One region of the Acutalibacter muris genome, then DNA from elsewhere that is predicted to be linked to it. Evidence: predicted binding sites of a transcription regulator. Region 1 holds the regulator's gene; the other holds the start of a gene.

Region 1 (7,128 bases):
GCACTTCTGCGGTGTCCCGGGGCTCTCTGTTTAGTCGCCAAACAAATCTTTCAGCTTTGAGAAAAAGGTCTTGCGTTTCTGATAATTTTTATCGTCAGTATTATTGTCCAACTCAGCTAAAATCTCCTTCTGGCGTTTGTTGAGGTTTTTGGGCACCTCAACTGTGACCTGCACATACTGGTCTCCCTTGGACCGGGAGCGCAGGCTTTGTATACCCTTGCCCTTCAGCCGGAACACATCGCCCGGCTGTGTGCCCTCATGCACATGGTAACTGACTTTGCCATCCAGTGTTGGGACCTCTACATCTGCGCCGAGGGCCGCCTGGGTAAAGGTTATGGGCATCTCGCACCAAACGTCATTGCCACGGCGCTTATAAATTGGGTGGGGCCGCACACTGATATATACATGCAGGTCTCCGTTGGGCCCGCCGTTCGCGCCGGCGTTGCCGTGGCCGCTTACATTCAGCACCTGTTCGTCGTCAATACCGGCTGGCACTGTCACCTCTATGGTCTTCCGCCGGCGCACCCTTCCCTTTCCGTCACAGGTATGGCAGATTTTTTCAATAAGCTTGCCTGTGCCGTGGCATCGGTCGCAGGACTGGGTGGACTGCACCACCCCAAAGGGTGTGCGCTGGCTTACCCGCACCTGGCCGGTACCGTTGCAGTTGGGGCAGGTCTTTGGCGTGGTGCCGGCCTCCGCGCCGGTGCCGTGACAGTCGGAGCAAGTCTCAATCTGCTGATACTCCACGTTCTTTTTACAGCCCTTGGCGGCCTCCTCAAAGTCGATGGCCAGGTTGGCCTGGGCATCGGAGCCCTGCCGGGGTGCATTAGGGTTGGCCCGGCGGGAGCTACCTCCGAACCCACCGCCGAAGAAGCTGTCGAATATATCCGTGAAGTCGAAGCCCGCGCCCTGGAAGGGATTGCCTCCCCCGGCACCGCCGCCGAAGTTGGGGTCCACCCCGGCGTGCCCGAACTGGTCGTATCTGGCCCGCTTATCGCTGTCAGAAAGCACTTCATAGGCTTCGTTGACCTCCTTGAACTTGGCCTCGGCGTTTTTGTCCCCGGGGTTCAGATCGGGGTGGTACTGCTTTGCCAGCTTTCGGTACGCCTTTTTGACATCGTCCTCCGAGGCCGACTTCTGAACGCCCAGAACCTCATAATAGTCTCTTTTGTCCGCCACTCAAATCAACTCCTGAAAACCTCGGTTAGTTCACATCTTTAAAATCCGCGTCGTATACGTTTCCGTCGCCGCCAGGATTTCCGCCGTTGGGGTCAACAGAGCCCTGGGCGTTGGGATCACCTTGAGGCGCGGCCTGCTGATACAGCTTCTCACTTACAGAATAAAGGGCCTTCTGTAAGTCGTCCATATTGGACTTGATAGTGTCGAGGCTTCCGCTGTTGATACTGTCGCGCAATGCGGCCACTTTGGCGTTTATTTCGTTCTTATCAGCTTCGCTCAGCTTATCGCCGCTGTCGGAAATAAGTTTTTCAGCAGAGTAGCACATGCTCTCGGCATTATTTTTTGTATCGACCTCTTCCCTGCGTTTCTTATCCTCCTCGGCAAACTGCTCGGCAGCCTTCACAGCTGCATCAATGTCCTCCTTGCTCATATTCGAGCTGGAGCTGATAGTAATATGCTGTTCCTTACCTGTGCCCAGGTCTTTTGCCGAGACGTTGACAATACCGTTCGCGTCGATGTCAAAGGTGACCTCAATCTGAGGAATGCCCCTGGGAGCCGGAGCAATGCCGTCCAGTTTAAACAGGCCCAGCTGCTTATTGTCCCTGGCAAATTCTCTCTCGCCCTGGAGGACGTTTACCTCAACCTGAGTCTGACCATCCGCAGCGGTGGAGAAAATTTGGCTCTTCTTTGTCGGGATAGTTGTGTTGCGGTCGATTATCTTTGTCATAACGCCGCCCATTGTTTCAACGCCCAGGGACAGGGGAGTAACGTCCAGCAGCAACAGGCCCTGGACCTCGCCGCCCAACACGCCGGCCTGAATGGCCGCGCCTATGGCCACGCACTCGTCAGGATTTATTCCCTTGAAGGGGTCCTTGCCGATAAAGTTCTTAACTGCCTCCTGGACAGCCGGGATGCGGGAGGAGCCGCCTACCAGCAGCACCTTGCTGATATCATTAATAGACAGGCCGCTGTCCTGCAGCGCCTGGCGCACAGGGCCCATGGTCTTCTCCACCAGATCAGAGGTCAGCTCGTTGAACTTAGCTCTGGTCAGAGTCATCTCCAGGTGCTTTGGGCCGCTTGCGTCCGCAGTAATATAAGGCAGACTTATAGTTGAGGTGGTTACGCCGGACAGGTCGATCTTCGCCTTCTCTGCGGCCTCCTTAATGCGCTGCATGGCCATCTTGTCAACGGTCAGGTCCACGCCCTGCTCCACCCTGAAGCTGTCTACCATCCAGTTTATAACGCGCTGGTCAAAGTCATCGCCGCCCAAACGGTTATTACCCGCTGTGGCAAGGACCTCCTGTACTCCGTCGCCCATCTCAATGATGGACACGTCAAAGGTGCCACCGCCCAGGTCATACACCATAACCTTCTGGTCGTTATCCTTATCCACGCCATAGGACAGAGCCGCAGCCGTCGGCTCGTTAATAATACGCTTGACCTCCAGACCGGCTATCTTGCCAGCATCCTTTGTGGCCTGGCGCTGGGCGTCGGTAAAATAAGCGGGTACGGTGATAACCGCGCTGGTGACGGTCTCGCCCAGATATGCCTCCGCGTCGGCCTTCAGCTTCTGAAGGACCATGGCGCTTATTTCCTGGGGGGTGTAGTTCTTGCCGTCAATACCCACCTTATACGCAGTGCCCATTTCACGTTTGATAGAGGAAATAGTGCGGTCGGGGTTCGTGATAGCCTGGCGCTTTGCCACCTGGCCCACCATTCGCTCGCCGGTTTTGCTAAACGCCACCACAGACGGCGTAGTGCGCGCGCCTTCTGCGTTGGCGATAACCACTGGCTCGCCGCCTTCAATAACCGCTACACAGGAATTTGTAGTACCTAAGTCAATGCCGATCGTCTTTGCCATAATAAATTACCTCTCTTTAATAGTTTTTTAGATTCATATGGTTACCGTGCTCCCACGGCTGTAACAGTTCTAGTTTGCCACCTGCACCACGGCGTGGCGCACCACCCGGTCGCCCAGCATATAGCCCTTTTGATATACCTGGGATATGACGTTTTCCTCAAGGCTCTCGTCCTCGATATGGGCTATGGCGTTGCACAGATTGGGGTCAAAGGTCTCCCCCGTTTCCCCCACTGTGGCGATACCCAGCTTTTCAAAGGCGGCATCGATCTGGGTCTGTATCATCTCAATACCCTTTCGCATATCCTCAGCGGAAGCCTTTTCCTGGCTCAGCGCCAGCCCGATATTGTCCGCTATTGGCAGTATGGCCTGGACCGTATCAGAGACCGCGTTATTATATATAGCGCTTTTCTCGTTTGCCGTGCGTTTGCGGAAGTTGTCGTATTCCGCAAGTACACGGAGATATTGCTGTTTATGCTCGTCCAGCTCTTGGCGCAGCTTTTTAAGTTCTTCCTCCAGCCTGGACATTTCCTCGATCTCTGGCGGGGCCTCAGCTTCTGGCGGTTTCTTTTCTTCTTTATCCTTCATGTTGAGCAGCTCCTTTCCTGCTATTTTGTTATTGTATATACGCTCCCTAATTATCTCCTGTCAGCTGTGTCAGCTGGGCGCTGAGCGTATCTGTCAGATATTCCAGCACAGCGGTGAGCCGTGGATAGTCCATGCGTACCGGTCCAACCACCGCAACCGCCCCGGCGTCCTGTCTGTCTATAGTATAGCGCGATACCATCATAGACACTGTATCCAGTTCTGGCCGTCCGCACTCTCGGCCTATCATAGTGGTCACTTTGCCCGGCTTCTGCCGCAAAAGCATAGAGAATTCCTCTTTATTTTCCAGCAGACCCAGAATATTCCTGGCGTTTCTGGGCTCAATCTCCGGGTAAAAAAGCAGATTCATCTGTCCCCCAAGCAGCATCTCAGTACGCGCGGTGTCATGGGCCGCCTCCAGCAGCGCTCTCAACGGTGCGCCCACTAGAGCGTACATTTCACCAAGAGACGCTCCGAGACTCTGCAAAAACGCTGGGGTAATGTCAGAAACCTTTTTACCAGCAATCCTTTCGTTGAACGCTCTGAAGAACACACGGAGAATATCTGTGGTCAAATCATAATCACATCGAAATATGCGATTCTTCATAGTTCCTGTTGAGCTCATCATCAGCAGCATAGCCGTGCGCCGGCTGGTCTGCACCAGCTGTATCGCCCTGACCCTAGCTCCTGCACCACCTGGAGTGGTGACAGCCGCCGCACATCTGCTTATAGAAGCCGCCAGCTCAACAGTGCGCACCAACAACTGCTCCGTATCGTACAATACCGGCGCCAGCTTCGCATCTATCAGCCGCTTTTCCTCCGGGGTCAGCGAAGGCACCTCCATCAGCCGGTCCACAAATTCCCGGTATCCCTTCTGAGAAGGCACACGGCCCGCCGAAGTGTGCGGCTGCTCCAAAAGCCCCATTTCAGTTAGGCCGGACATTTCGTTACGAACGGTGGCCGAAGAAACGCCTATCTCCTCGGCGATAACTTTGCTTCCAACCGGCTCTCCACTCTTGAGAAATTCCGTGACTACCGAGCTCAATATCTTTTCTTTCCGCAGGGTAAGTTCCACTTGACAGCCCTCCCTTCTGTTGGGCCTCGCTTAGTTCTCCTGCCGCATTTAGCACTCATTATTATCGAGTGCTAAACTGTATCTATAATGTACCACGATGGTCAGAAAAAGTCAAGACAGTAATTTGTAAATTGTTTATGAATTACCAGAATTTTCAAAAAATTTGCCGTAGGAAGGAGAATGCCCTTTCCCCTGCCTACGGCGTGATACTTATTTCTCTGTTTGCAGCGCTGATGTTTTAACCTGCATTACCCATTGTCCTATCCCCAAATAGCTCACGGCAAATAGGGCTCCGGCCGTGACTGTTTGAATAAAGACCTGCAAGAATCTGTTGGATATAACTAAATTTACTAATAGCAATCTGCTCAAACCTACTGCCAGAACCGCACAGAACATTGGAAGCAGAATATGCTGAACTACGGAAATGTGCAGATGGCTTACCTTCATTAACCGGTGCAGGCTCAAGGATGCGTTAAAAATCGTGCTGAAAAATAGTATACATACATAACTCTCCATTCCGAAAAAGCGCAAAAAACATAATACCAGTATAACGCGTATCAGTGAATCTGTAAAGTTATATTTCATGGAATTGAATTGTTCGTCCAGACCTTTTAGGAGATTGTCAACCACTACATCCAAATATGTCAAGGGAACCAGTGGAGCTAGTATCCGAAGGTACTGGCCAGCACTATCGCTTTTGTAAAACGCCTGGCCCCAGCTGTCTCCGAAAGCCATAAAAAGCGCCGCAAAGAACATTCCAAAGGCCAGAGCTGCCTGCACGGCCCGCCCCGATATATATGCAACCGCGTTTTTATGGCTCAACTCCCGTTCCTTCGCAATCTTCGGTATCAACAGTGAGGCAAAGGATGTCAAAAATGAAGACGGAAAGTATAGCATTGGCATTGCCATACCCTGTAAAAGCCCATACTGGGACAAGGAGGCTGAGTAGCCAAGGCCATACTTTTGCAGTTCCCGTGGTATCAGCAGGTTCTCCCCAGTATTCAGCAGGCTTCTTGCGGCGGAGCTGAGTGTACAGGGCAGCGCAATATGCCCCAGACTGCGAAGCACGCCGCTGCTCTTTTCCCCTCTTTTGGGCGTGTGTCTGCGGATACTTCTCCTATACGCGCACCAGCTTACTGCAAAGGAGACCGCCTCGCCCAGGGTCGATGCCGCCATAGCGGCCAGACACGCGGACTCTATACTCTGCGGGGCAAATTCCCAAAAGAAAAACACTGTCGCGCCGATGGTAAGTATCTGCTCCAAAGCGTCGGAAACCGCGGTTGAGAGCGATTCGTCAACGGCCAGAAAATAGCCCTTCATACAGGTGCACATGGACATAAATGGAAGCCCAAACCCTAATATTCTCAGGCAAGGCGCGGCCGTAGGATCCCCGAGAAAAATCCCCGCCGCAAAGTCCGCGGTTAAAAATAGGCCCACCGCTATACAGACACTGATGGTCAGGCAGAACCCAAAGCACTTTGCCACAACGGAGCGCACCGTCTCTCCCCTGCCCTTTGCCAGCGCAGCGGTTACCATCCTTGTCACAGCCAGGCTTATGCCGGAGGTGGAAAGGGTCACCGTGAGCATGAATATGGAGAATATAAGCTGATAAAGCCCCATGCCCTTTGCTCCTATCTGCTGGGACAGATAGGAGCGGTACCCCATATTGGTGATGCGCAGGAATAGGGATACTAGGGTAAGCAAAGCTCCCTGGAGAAAAAATTTTTTCTTAGTCATGGGGCCACTCCTTCTAAAGCAGTTAAAATGGTAAAGATTTCCGTAGAAATATTGACAAAAAAACCTGCGGGGTTTAAAATGGCTATCAAGATAATGGTGGAAATATACCAGGAAAGAGTTGAGCATATGAGTGAAAACTGGACCGAGATAAAAATATGCGTGCCCTCGTCAAAGGCTGACCTTGCCGGGGACATTGCCAATATGACGGTGCCTCATGGTATCTATATTGAGGACTACTCCGATTTAGAAGAAAAAGCCCTGGAAATAGCCCATATTGACCTGATAGACGAGGAGCTGCTTGCCAAGGACCGCACCAAGGCCATCATACATATATATATTAGCCCCGAGGACAACCCCACCGAAGCGATCTCTTTTCTTGAGGAGCGGTTGAGCTCCTGCGGTATCGAGTACAGCATCGACCGGGTGGACTGCGCCATGGACGACTGGCTAAACAACTGGAAGAAATATTTTAAGCCTATACCCGTGGGCAAAAAGCTGCTTATACGCCCCATCTGGGAGGAGGACTTTGACAACATGGGCCGCGCCGTGCTGAACCTGGAGCCCGGCTTGGCCTTCGGTACTGGCACCCACGAAACCACACGGCTCTGTATGGAGCTTATCGAAGAGTACCTGACCCCCGGAACAGATTTCCTTGACGTGGGATGCGGCAGCGGCATACTGTCCGTGGCCGCGT
Region 2 (7,128 bases), 1.0 Mb from region 1:
GGGTGCCGGTCACTATGGTGTCCAACGGACCTGCCAGAGAGGATATTATGTACAGGTAAGGCTAGAGAAAAAGGGAAAACAGTCTGGTTCCGGGCTGTTTTCCTGATTTTAGGGAGGAATTATTATGTGTGGAATCGTAGGTTATATTGGCGGCGAACAGGCCGCGCCTGTGCTCTTGGAAGGGCTCTCAAAGCTGGAGTACCGGGGGTACGACTCGGCGGGGGTGGCGGTCTATAACGAGAGCGGTATGCACGTGGTGAAGTCCAAGGGGCGGCTGGCGGTGCTGGAGGGCATACTGGACAAGGGGGAGAAGCTGCCCGGCACCGTGGGCATCGGGCATACCCGCTGGGCCACCCACGGCGCGCCCTCTGACGTGAACTCCCATCCACAGGTCAGCGACGGCGGGCTCTTTGCCGTGGTCCATAACGGCATAATCGAGAACTATATGCAGTTGAAGGAGCACCTTATGCGCCGGGGGGTGGAGTTCGTCTCCGACACGGACACCGAGGTGGTGGCCCAGATGCTGGAGCACTACTATCGGGGCGACGTGCTGGCGGCCATACGCCAGGTGACCCAAAGGGTAGAGGGCAGCTATGCCCTGGGCATAATCTGCGCGGACTGCCCGGAGAAGGTCTTCGCCGTCAGGAAGGACAGCCCGCTGATAGTGGGGCTCTCGGAGGGCCAGAACTTTATCGCTTCGGACGTGACGGCGATACTGGCCCATACCAGGGAGATAGTGCGCCTTCGCGACAGGGAGATAGCCGTGCTCACCCGAGAGGGGGCGGAGTTTTACGACGAGGAGCTGGAGCCCCTTGAGAAGCCCGCCGAGACCATTGAATGGGACGTGGCCGCGGCGGAGAAGGGCGGCTATGAGCACTTCATGATGAAGGAGATCTGCGAACAGCCCGAGGCCCTCCTAAAGACCATCTCCCCCAGGATAAAGAACGGACGGATAGTCCTGGACGATCTGAAGCTTACAAGGGCCGATATAGAGAAGATCAGCCGGGTATATATCGTGGCCTGCGGCACCTCGTACCATGTGGGGGCCGTGGCCAAGTACGCCTTTGAAAAGCTCCTGCGTATGCCCATAGAAACGGACGTGGCCTCTGAGTTCCGCTACCGGGACCCAATACTGGACGATAAGACACTGGTGATTATAATAAGCCAGTCCGGCGAGACCGCCGACACCCTGGCGGCCCTGAGAGAAGCCAGGCGGCAGGGGGCCCGCACCCTGGCCATTGTGAACGTGGTGGGCAGCACCATAGCAAATGAAGCGGACGACGTGCTCTACACCTGGGCGGGGCCGGAGATAGCCGTGGCCTCTACCAAGGCCTACAGCACCCAGCTGGCGGTGATATATCTTATCGCCCTGTATATGGCCCGGGAGCTGGGGACCCTGACGGAGCAGGAGCTTGAGGAGTACACCAAAGCTCTGGAGAAGCTGCCGGAGCTGGCTGAAGCGGCGCTGAGCGGCAGGGAGACCATACAGTATTTCGCCTCACAATACTTTAACGCCAAGGATATGTACTTTATCGGCCGCAACGTGGACTATGCCGCGTCTCTCGAGGCCTCTTTGAAGCTCAAGGAAATCTCCTATATCCACTCCGAGGCCTACACCGGCGGCGAGCTCAAGCACGGTCCCATCTCCCTTATTGAAGAAGGCACCCTGGTGATAGCCCTCTGCACCTGCGGGCGGCTGTTCGGGAAGATGGCGGCCAATATCCGGGAGGTAAAGGCCCGGGGGGCGGTGGTGCTGGGCCTTTGCACCGAGGAGTTCGCCGGGGAGATGAAGGGGGTGGCGGACTGGCAGTTCTGCGTGCCGAAGGTCCCGGACTTTATGCTGCCCTCTATGAGTATCCTGCCCCTACAGCTCTTTGCCTACTACGTGGCCTCCATGAAGGGCTGCGACATTGATAAGCCCAGGAACCTGGCAAAGTCTGTCACGGTAGAATAAGGAAACTGAAAGGGAAGGTCAAAATGAGAGGGCTGGTTGAGCGGCTTCAAAAGGTTAAACTGTTTGTTTTGGACATGGACGGCACCATATACCTTGGGGACCGGCTGTTCCCATATACTAAATCTTTCCTCGGGGCCGTGGAGGAGTCCGGGCGGGAATACTGCTTTTTTACCAATAACAGCTCCAAAAACCGGGGGGCATACCTTGAAAAGCTATGTAAGATGGGCATAATAATTTCCCCGGAGAAAATGCTGGTCTCGAACCAGGTGATAATAAAATGGCTAAAAGAGAAGCGCCCGGGCAGACGCGCCTATGTGGTGGGCACAGCGTCCCTTATCGAGGACTTCCGGCTGGCGGGCATAAAGCTCTCTGACGCGGCCCCGGACTATGTGGTGCTGGGCTTTGACACAAGCCTGACCTACGAGAAGATAAGCAAAGCCTGCCATTTTATCCGAAACGGCGCGGAGGTCTTCGGGGTGAACCCGGACCTTAACTGCCCGGTAGAGGGGGGCTTTATCCCGGACTGCGGGTCCATCGCCGCGCTGGTGAAGGCCTCGACGGGGGTGGGGTGCGAGTTCTTTGGCAAGCCCTCGAGACATACCCTTGACTATATATTGGGGCAGAGCGGGCACAGTGCACAGGAAATTGCGGTGGTGGGGGATAGGCTCTACACCGACGTCGCCGTGGCGGCGGGCACGCAGGTGACCTCTGTCCTGGTCATGAGCGGCGAGACCACCGAAGAGATGCTGGCAGGCTCTGACATAAAGCCGGACATAATCGCGGAAAACGTGGGAGAAATCGGGGAATATCTGCGCAAAAACGGGTGAAAATATTTGCAAAGGAGGGTGCTCCAATGGAATATTTCAACGCGTTTTGGGTGGGCGGGGCCATATGCCTTGTGGGCCAGCTGCTTATAGACCTGACAAAGCTGACCCCCGCCCGGATAATGGTCACATATGTTACGGCAGGCGTATTCTTGGGAGCGCTGGGGCTGTATGGCCCGGTGGTGGACTATGCCGGGGCCGGGGCCACGGTGCCCCTGTGCGGCTTCGGCTGGGCCCTGTCCGAGGGGGTGCGCAAGGCCGTGATAGAGCAGGGGTTCCTGGGGGTGTTCACCGGGGGCCTGACGGCCGGGGCCGCGGGGACCACGGCGGCGGTGTTTTTCGGGTATCTGGCCGCTCTGGTGGCGAAGCCCAGGGATAAGTCGTAAAGGAAAAGCCTCCGGGGGTGCCGGAGGCTTTTTAGTGTGCAAGAGCATAAGGCTTCTACGGCAGTTGGTTCCCCGCCGCCAGGTACAGCGCATACCAGTCCTCTCTGGACAGCTCCACGTCACAGGCAGTGCAGATATCCTTCAGCCGCTCCGGGTTTGTGCTGCCGGAGATAACCTGCATACCCGCCGGGTGACGCAGTATCCAGGCCGCAGCTAAAGCCTGTTCGCTGACATTATATTTCCCAGAGAGCTCCGAGAGCTGGGCGTTCAATTCCGGGAACTTCTCCTTCCCCAGGAAAACCCCCTCGAAAAAGCCGTACTGGAAGGGGGACCAGGCCTGTACGGTAAGCCCGTGCAGACGGCAGTAGTCCAGCACCTCGCCGTCCCGGTCGGGAGAGCCGGGGAATTTGGTGTTGGCGCAGAGGGCGTGGTCTATCATGCCTGTGTGCAGAAGGCCAAACTGCAGCTGATTCGCCACAAGCTTCTGTCTGAGCCCGGACTGCAAAAGGTCTATCTGCCGGGCGTTAAAGTTGCTGACCCCAAAGCGCTTTACCTTCCCGGCGGCCTCTAAGCGGTCGAAGGCTTCGCCCACCTCCTCGGGCTCCATAAGCGCGTCGGGGCGGTGCAGGAGGAGCACGTCAAGATAATCGGTGTTAAGCCGGCCGAGAATTTCGTCCACGCTCTTTAAGATATGCTCCTTTGAAAAGTCGTACATACCCTTTCTTATGCCGCACTTGCCCTGAAGCACCATCTGCCCCCGCAGGCCCGGCTCCTCTTTAAGCACACGCCCGAAGGCGGCTTCGCACTCGCCGCCGCCGTAGATGTCGGCATGGTCGAAGAAGTTCACACCGCAGTCCAGGGCCGTGTGTATGAACCGGGAGAGCTCCCCGTGGGAGAGGGCGGAAATGCGCATACAGCCAACGGCAACAGCGGAGACGTTAAGCCCCGCCTTGCCTAAATCAACATATTTCATAAATCCCCCCGGGGTTATTGGATGGAGCAGTCCAGATAGTGCTCCAGCTCCTCTTCATCCTTCTTATGGTCCAGGTACATCAGCAGGGCAGTGACCGAGGCCGCCACAGCGGCGATGGCCGTGATAAGGCCGATAAAAAGCGCGAGTTTGGTTCCCTTTTTCATTGAGCGGACACCTCCAAAAACGAGATATAAATAATTGCTATAACTACTATAATACCCAAACTTCGTGAAAAAGTCAAGGCGTTTTTGGGAAAAGGGCAAAGAAAAAAGGCCCGGTGCCCCGATGGGCCCCAAGCCTAGCTCCTTTTACGCCCCGGCGCGCAGCTTCTTATCCAGAGCGGCCTTTTTGTGGGCGGCGTTGTTCTTATGGAGAAGGCCCTTCGCGGCGGCCTGGTCAATCTTCTTGACGGCGGCGCGGACAGCGGCCTCCTTATCGCCGGCATTGCTGTCGATGGCGGCGTTGGCCTTCTTGATCTGCGTCTTCAGGGCGGAATTAAGGGCCTTGTTCTGCAGGGTCTTCGTGGCGATGACCTTCACGCGCTTCTTTGCGGATTTGATGTTTGGCAAGCGTAACACCTCCTTACCCATCCTTCATACTAACTGCTATGATAACACAATCTGTGGGAAAATGCAAGTGTTTTTTCAATATGGGGCGGGGCGGAGAAAATTATGAAAGAATTGTAAACTGTAAAAAAATGTGAAAAAGCCTCTTGACTTTTCCTGACCATGTGATTAGAATATAGTTAGCACTTGAAAAGGCTGAGTGCTAAAAGTTGGAACTGGCTGTTTCTATTTGGCCCCTTTGGGGCCGGATTAGCGCTTCCCCGGGGCGCGAAATAACCGGGGAGAAAGGATACGGTGTTTTTTATGAAGATCAAACCCCTTTTGGACAGAGTGCTTATCAAGACCGAGGACGCAGAGGAGACCACGAAGAGCGGCATAGTGCTGGCGGCCAAGAGCGTAGAGAAGCCCCAGATAGCCCGGGTCATCGCGGTGGGCCCCGGCGGCGAGGTGGACGGCAAGGAGATAAAGATGTACCTTAAAGAGGGCGACAGGGTCATCTCCGCCAAGTACAGCGGCACCGAGGTGAAGGTGGACGGCGAGGAGTACACCATCGTCAAGCAGAGCGACATCCTGGCGGTAGTGGAATAACCTGACGGCGAGCGAAAGGTAAAGTTTTCGTCCACCTTTTACAAAAGGTGGTGGGGGTCTCGGGGGCAAAGCCCCAAAGCCGCCGGAGGCCTTAAATGTGCTCAATAATATTATATAATAACAGAAGGGACAGATAGACTATGGCAAAGAAAATCGTATACGGAGAGGAAGCCCGCAAGGCGCTCTTAGAGGGCGTAAACCAGCTGGCGGACACCGTTAAAATTACCCTGGGCCCCAAGGGCCGCAACGTGGTGCTGGACAAAAAGTTCGGCGCTCCCCTTATCACCAACGACGGCGTGACCATCGCCAAGGAGATAGAGCTGGAGGATGCCTATGAGAACATGGGCGCCCAGCTGGTGAAGGAGGTCGCCACCAAGACCAACGATGTTGCCGGCGACGGCACCACCACCGCCACTCTGCTGGCCCAGGCTTTGGTGCGCGAGGGCATGAAGAACGTCACCGCCGGGGCCAACCCCATGGTGCTCCGCAAGGGCGTGCAGAAGGCCACCGACGCGGCCGTTGAGGCCATCGTGAAGAACAGCCAGAAGGTCAGCGGCACCAAGGACATCGCCAGGGTCGCCGCCGTGTCCTCCTCAAGCGACGAGATAGGCCAGCTTATCGCCGACGCTATGGAGAAGGTCACCGCCGACGGTGTTATCACCGTCGAGGAGTCCAAAACCGCCGATACCTACAGCGAGGTGGTCGAAGGCATGATGTTCGACCGTGGCTATGTTACCCCCTACATGGCCACCGACACCGACAAGATGGTGGCCGAGCTGGACGACCCCTATATCCTTATCACCGACAAGAAAATCTCCAACATCCAGGAGATACTGCCCCTTCTGGAGCAGATAGTCCAGGGCGGCAAGAAGCTGCTGATCATCGCCGAGGACATCGAGGGCGAGGCTCTGACCACCCTTATCCTGAACCGTCTGCGGGGCACCTTCGTGTGCGTGGCCGTCAAGGCCCCGGGCTTCGGCGACCGCAGGAAGGAAATGCTGGTGGACATCGCTACCCTGACCGGCGGTCAGGTCATCTCTGAGGAGGTGGGCCTGGAGCTGAAGGACGCCACCCTTGACCAGCTGGGCCGCGCCCGCCAGGTGAAGGTGGACAAGGAGAACACCATTATAGTTGACGGCGCAGGGGACAGCGGGGCCATCAAGGCCCGTGTGGGCCAGATCCGCGCCCAGATAGAGACCACCCAGAGCGAGTTCGACAAGGAGAAGCTCCAGGAGCGCCTGGCGAAGCTGGCCGGCGGCGTGGCCGTCATCAAGGTGGGCGCTGCCACCGAGATTGAAATGAAGGAGAAGAAGCTGCGCATTGAGGACGCTCTGGCCGCCACAAAGGCCGCCGTTGAGGAGGGCATCGTGGCCGGGGGCGGCACCGCCCTTATCGACGCTATCCCCGCCGTTAAGGCCTATGTTGACACCGCCGAGGGCGACGAGAAGACCGGCGCCGCCATCGTTCTCAAGGCCCTTGAGGAGCCCGTGCGTCAGATAGCCGCCAACGCCGGTATTGAGGGCTCTGTCATCGTGGAGCAGCTCAAGCGTGAGCAGAAGGTGGGCCAGGGCTACAACGCCCTGACCGGCGAGTTCCAGGACATGATAGAGGCCGGTATCGTGGACCCCACCAAGGTCACCCGCTCCGCTCTGCAGAACGCCTCCTCTGTTGCCGCGACCATACTCACCACCGAGTCCCTGGTGGCCGACATCAAGGAGCCCACTCCCCCCGCCGCGCCCGCGCCGGATATGGGCGGGATGTACTGATAAGTTAAGCGTTTAGGATATATCAGGGCCTGTACCCGTTCCCATGGGTACAGGCCCTCTTTTATTTCACT

Evidence for each region. Region 1 encodes HrcA, which represses chaperone genes, less so after heat shock. Its sites were predicted from a motif close to TGTTAGCACTCNNNNNNNNNGAGTGCTAACA; they were not measured.
Region 2: a site for HrcA is predicted at 4,881-4,911, ahead of ADH66_RS13985 (co-chaperone GroES). Genes of this name have one in related genera too.

Annotation. Positions count from the first base shown of each region.
Region 1 covers NZ_CP021422.1:1,751,275-1,758,402, reverse strand. The annotation lists gene dnaJ (molecular chaperone DnaJ) at 31-1,179, opposite strand; gene dnaK (molecular chaperone DnaK) at 1,205-3,040, opposite strand; gene ADH66_RS08860 (nucleotide exchange factor GrpE) at 3,110-3,625, opposite strand; gene hrcA (heat-inducible transcriptional repressor HrcA) at 3,672-4,697, opposite strand; gene ADH66_RS19990 (oligosaccharide flippase family protein) at 4,908-6,434, opposite strand; gene prmA (50S ribosomal protein L11 methyltransferase) at 6,561-7,128, shown strand, end outside.
Region 2 covers NZ_CP021422.1:2,762,819-2,769,946, reverse strand. The annotation lists gene ADH66_RS14015 (adenylosuccinate synthase) at 1-59, shown strand, start outside; gene glmS (glutamine--fructose-6-phosphate transaminase (isomerizing)) at 125-1,954, shown strand; gene ADH66_RS14005 (HAD-IIA family hydrolase) at 1,978-2,781, shown strand; gene spoVAE (stage V sporulation protein AE) at 2,808-3,164, shown strand; gene ADH66_RS13995 (aldo/keto reductase) at 3,220-4,137, opposite strand; gene ADH66_RS20445 (hypothetical protein) at 4,152-4,301, opposite strand; gene rpsT (30S ribosomal protein S20) at 4,446-4,706, opposite strand; gene ADH66_RS13985 (co-chaperone GroES) at 5,007-5,291, shown strand; gene groL (chaperonin GroEL) at 5,432-7,057, shown strand.